2 regions of the Streptomyces sp. NPDC001373 genome follow, and region 1 is predicted to be linked to the other one. Evidence: riboswitches for the same ligand, from Rfam matches in the RefSeq annotation. Region 1 holds a riboswitch; the other holds the start of a gene.
What was found. A riboswitch is a leader RNA that binds a small molecule or an ion and turns the genes downstream of it on or off. The one in region 1 is predicted to bind cobalamin.

Region 1 (2,191 bases):
CTGGTTCGCCGTCCGGTTGGAGGCGTCCTTGAAGGTCATCCAGCCCTGGCCGGTCTGGGCGAGGGTGCGCATCATGCGGCCGTAGAGGTCGCGGGCCGGCATGGTCTTCTTGGCGAGCCCGGCGGCCTCGGCCTTGACGTAGGCGGCGTCGAACTCGTCGCCGTACAGGTCCACCAGCTCGGGGACGTCGGACGGGGAGAACAGCGACCACTCGGCGTCGGCGTTCACGCGGCGCATGAACTCGTCCGGGATCCAGTGGGCGAGGTTGAGGTTGTGCGTCCGGCGCTGGTCCTCGCCGGTGTTGTCGCGGAGCTCCAGGAACTCCTCGATGTCCGCGTGCCAGGTCTCCAGGTAGACGGCGGCGGCGCCCTTGCGGCGGCCGCCCTGGTTCACGGCGGCGACGGAGGCGTCGAGGGTCTTCAGGAACGGCACGATGCCGTTGGAGTGGCCGTTGGTGCCGCGGATCAGCGAGCCGCGGGCGCGGATGCGGGAGTAGGAGAGGCCGATGCCGCCGGCGTGCTTCGAGAGGCGGGCGACCTGGTGGTAGCGGTCGTAGATGGAGTCCAGCTCGTCCAGCGGGGAGTCGAGGAGGTAGCAGGAGGACATCTGCGGGTGGCGCGTACCGGAGTTGAACAGCGTCGGGGAGGACGGCAGGTAGTCGAGGCGGCTCATCAGCCGGTAGAGCGAGGCCACTTCCTCGACCGCGCGGACGCTGTCGTCCTCGGCGAGGCCGCAGGCCACGCGCAGCATGAAGTACTGCGGGGTCTCGATGACCTGACGGGTCAGCGGGTGGCGCAGCAGGTAGCGGCTGTGCAGGGTGCGCAGGCCGAAGAAGCCGAAGCGGTCGTCCGCGCCCTCGGCGAGCGCGAGCTCGACGAGGGAGTCCAGGCGGGCGGCGTGGGCGGCGACGAACTCGGCGGTGCGGTCGGCGATCAGGCCCTCGCGGTGGCCGACCGCGACGGACTCGGCGAAGGAGGTGGCGCCCTGGCCGGCGGCCTCGTCGGCCACCGCCAGGGTCAGCAGGCGGGCGGCGAGGCGGGAGTAGGCCGGGTCCTCGGAGATCAGGCCGGCCGCGGCCTCGGTGGCGAGCCCGCGCAGCTCGGCCTCGTCGGCGGCGGCGCTGCGGCCGCGCAGGGCGGCGGCGGCGACCCGGCCGGGGTCGGTGTCGGGGAGGTCGGCCGTGAGCTCGGTGAGGGTGCGCAGCAGCGCGGCCCCGGGACCTTCGGCTTCGGGGTGGTCGGACTCGGCGCGCGGTGCGGCGGGCGCGATGGTCACGGGGGAGCTCTCCCTCACTCGGTCCGGTCATAGGCGGAGCGAGCGCGAGCGGGCGCACGCGGGCGCGCACGAGAGCGCTCACCACCGCGTGGCGTCCACCGGCCCAACCGCGAGGCCCGGACGAATCGACACCCCGGCTCGGTCGATCCGGGGGGCACTGCCGGCAGGTCTTCGGACTCGCGGATACGCCGTTCGGCGTACGTCACACCGTTGCGGGACAGTTCCGGATTCCCACCGGATTCCCCTGCGGCGGCAGCAGCCATGAGCATACATGTGGGGGCGACCCGATGCGGTAGCCCCCACATGTTGTGTCGGGTGCATGCGGAGCGTGTCGTCACAGCTCCATTCGGTACGTGAGCGGGGTCGGTGCGGGGAGGGGGAGCAGTCCCGTTCGGGGGGGCGGACGAAGCCCGTCCGCGGCCCGGGCGCGGTCGGCGCAGGGGCGGACGAGGGCCTCCGCGACGCCCTGCCCGCGCACCTCCGCGGCGACCGCGAGCATGCGGAACTCGGCGTCGTGCGGGCTGCCGCCGAGTGTGCCGGACGGGTGTCCGTGCTCGGCGCTATCGTCGGAGGCGGCACCGTCGAGGAAGGCGAGTGAGGCCTCACCCTTCAGACCGAGGTCCTCAAGGACCGGGTGCGCTGAGCGAGCCGAAGGGCCCCGCCGTCCCGCGGTGGGGGACGGCGGGGCCCAGGTGTGGGTTCAGCAACAGCGGAAGCCCTCGCGGGGGTCCGCTTCGCGGGCGTCGGTGCGGGCGCGTTCGAAGGCGCGGCGGGTCAGGATCTCGGCCTCGGGGTCGTGGGAGCGGGCGTGGGCGACGTAGCGGTCGTAGGCGGCCTCGCCGGAGAACTCCCGGACGTAGTACCGCGCCTTCGCCAGCGCCCCGCGGACCGCGCCGCTCATCCGACCGGGTCCTTC
Region 2 (2,191 bases), 230 kb from region 1:
CAGCACAGGCTACGGCTCCCGCGCGGGCTCGGCGGGCGCCTGCGCCTGGGCGAGGGCCTGCGCCGCGCCCTGGCGGCGGCCCCTGCGCACCCCGAAGTAGTACGCGAGCACGCCCGCGCCCAGGGCCGCCTGGAGGGCGAACAGCGCGGACTCGATCTCGCCCGAGGGGGGTTCGTACAGCGGGGAGAACCAGGGCTCGTAGTCCGGTTTCAGCTCGGTGATGGCCGACTCCGCCTGGGCGTCGGCGCCCGCGAAAGGCTCCTCCCTGCCCTCGCCGAGCCCCAGCGCGAGCGGCAGCACGGCCAGCGCCGCCACCAGGAGCAGCAGCAGGGTGTTGACCTTGGCGTTCCTGCTCATCGGGCGGTCGCCTCCTGCCCGGTCCGCTCGCCGCCGGTCAGCTTCGCGACCCCGAGCCGGACCAGGTCCGACCTGCTCGACTGCATCAGCAGCCGCATCACGAGCACCGTCAGCAGCCCCTCGCTGACCGCGAGCGGGATCTGGGTGAGGGCGAAGATGCCCGCGAACTTCCCCAGGGAGCCCAGGAAGCCGCTCGCCGGGTCCGGGAAGGCCAGCGCCAGCTGGACCGAGGTCACGCAGTAGGTGACCAGGTCGGCGAAGAAGGCGCCGAAGAAGACGGTGACCATCAGCGGCGCGCCGGATTTCCGCAGCAGCCTGTAGGCCGCGTACCCGGCCCAGGGCCCGGCGATCGCCATCGAGAAGACGTTGGCGCCGAGGGTGGTGAGGCCGCCGTGCGCCAGCAGCAGCGCCTGGAACAGCAGGGTGATCGTGCCGAGCACCGCCATGACGGGCGGCCGGAAGAGGATGGCGCCGAGCCCGGTCCCGGTGGGGTGCGAGCAACTGCCCGTGACCGAGGGGATCTTCAGGGCGGACAGGACGAACGTGAACGCTCCGGACGCGCCGAGGAGCAGCGTGCTCTCCGGGTGGGACTTCACCTCGCGGGTCAGGGCGCGGACCCCGTGGACGACGAACGGGGCGGACGCGGCGCCCCAGGCGGCCGCGTGCAGCGGGGGCAGGAACCCCTCGGCTATGTGCATGAGTTGGGAGACCTCTCCAGCACCTCGTGGATGGACGTACGCGCCCCGGCCGGTCTCCTGGCTGACGGGTACTGCCGCCCCGGCTCCGCCTTCCCGGGTCCGCACGGTCTCCCGTGCGGTCCCAGTGGCTCCCGCAGGGGGTGGAGCTGGACTTCCCGATCACAGTGGCGAGGGCCGCACCGGTTTTCCACCGGTTTCCCGAACACCAAGGCCAGCTGACCCTAGTCGTCCGCACGGACCGGTATCAACCCGGACCGATCCGGCCGATCGGATGGCCGAATTCCGTTTCCTCCCCCGGACGGCCCTCGGTGTTGCTGGTCTCGGGCGAGCGCAAGCGCGCCGGAGGCGTCCCCGCCCACGGCAACCAGCGCTCCGCACGGGACGCCGGCTGCCGTTTCGACTTCCCGAACCCGGAATACCGCTGGGGAGGGTCCTCAGCAGGTGTTCGGGTGCGCGACGTCCACCACGAGCCGCTCGGGCGCGTGCAGGACGGAGGTGCTGTAGGCGGGCTCGGTGTCGAAGGCGGCGCCGAAGGCCACGTACCCCTCGTAGTCGCCGGTCAGGGCGAGGCCCTTGAGCTTGCTCAGGCCGATCTGCTGGAGCCTGGGCCCCAGGTAGACGTTGTTGCCCGCGTCGTCGTGGCCGGCGGCGGGGTGCAGGCGGATCTCCAGGAAGTACTTCCCCGGCAGCGGCACGGGCTTGCCCGACCCGTCGTAGACCAGCTGGGAGACGGGCGTGACGGTGAACGGGGGCACGGAGCCCTGGAGGTCGACGACGATCCGGTCGTACGTGCAGTGACCGCCCCAGCGGGCGTTGACGACCAGCGGGGTGTCGGAGCGGACGGCCGCCGGGGCGGCGGCCGAGGCCGGTGCGGCGAGCGCGAGCCCTGCGGTCAGCAGGGCACCCATGGCCAGGGCCACGATCCGGCGGCGGTGCGGGTGGTGACGCATGGCGTCCCCCCGATCCTCTGAGACGGGGACTTACTGTCATCCGGTATGACATTCCCGGGGGCCCGGTGGTTGCACGGGACCGCCCGGCGGTCTCAGAAGGTCAGCAGCGCGCTCAGCTCGGCGTCCAGGTCGTATTGGCGGTGCTCCTGCCCGCGCGGGACCAGCTCGGTCATCCGCCGGCACAGC

Region 2: linked by a shared signal. The riboswitch ahead of ACFY15_RS01535 (energy-coupling factor ABC transporter permease) and the one ahead of ACFY15_RS02580 (ribonucleoside-diphosphate reductase subunit alpha) in region 1 are both predicted to bind cobalamin.

What each region holds. Positions count from the first base shown of each region.
Region 1 is NZ_JBIAWQ010000001.1:535,254-537,444, reverse strand. Features, by position in the region: gene ACFY15_RS02580 (ribonucleoside-diphosphate reductase subunit alpha) at 1-1,275, opposite strand, end outside; cobalamin riboswitch at 1,420-1,554, opposite strand; partial or broken gene ACFY15_RS02575 (GNAT family N-acetyltransferase) at 1,679-1,888, opposite strand; gene ACFY15_RS02570 (CstA-like transporter-associated (seleno)protein) at 1,976-2,176, opposite strand; gene ACFY15_RS02565 (carbon starvation CstA family protein) at 2,173-2,191, opposite strand, start outside.
Region 2 is NZ_JBIAWQ010000001.1:309,661-311,851, reverse strand. Features, by position in the region: gene cbiQ (cobalt ECF transporter T component CbiQ) at 1-6, opposite strand, end outside; gene ACFY15_RS01540 (energy-coupling factor ABC transporter substrate-binding protein) at 10-357, opposite strand; gene ACFY15_RS01535 (energy-coupling factor ABC transporter permease) at 354-1,055, opposite strand; cobalamin riboswitch at 1,085-1,313, opposite strand; partial or broken gene ACFY15_RS01530 (flavodoxin family protein) at 1,388-1,477, shown strand; gene ACFY15_RS01525 (hypothetical protein) at 1,490-2,005, opposite strand; gene ACFY15_RS01520 (SsgA family sporulation/cell division regulator) at 2,098-2,191, opposite strand, start outside.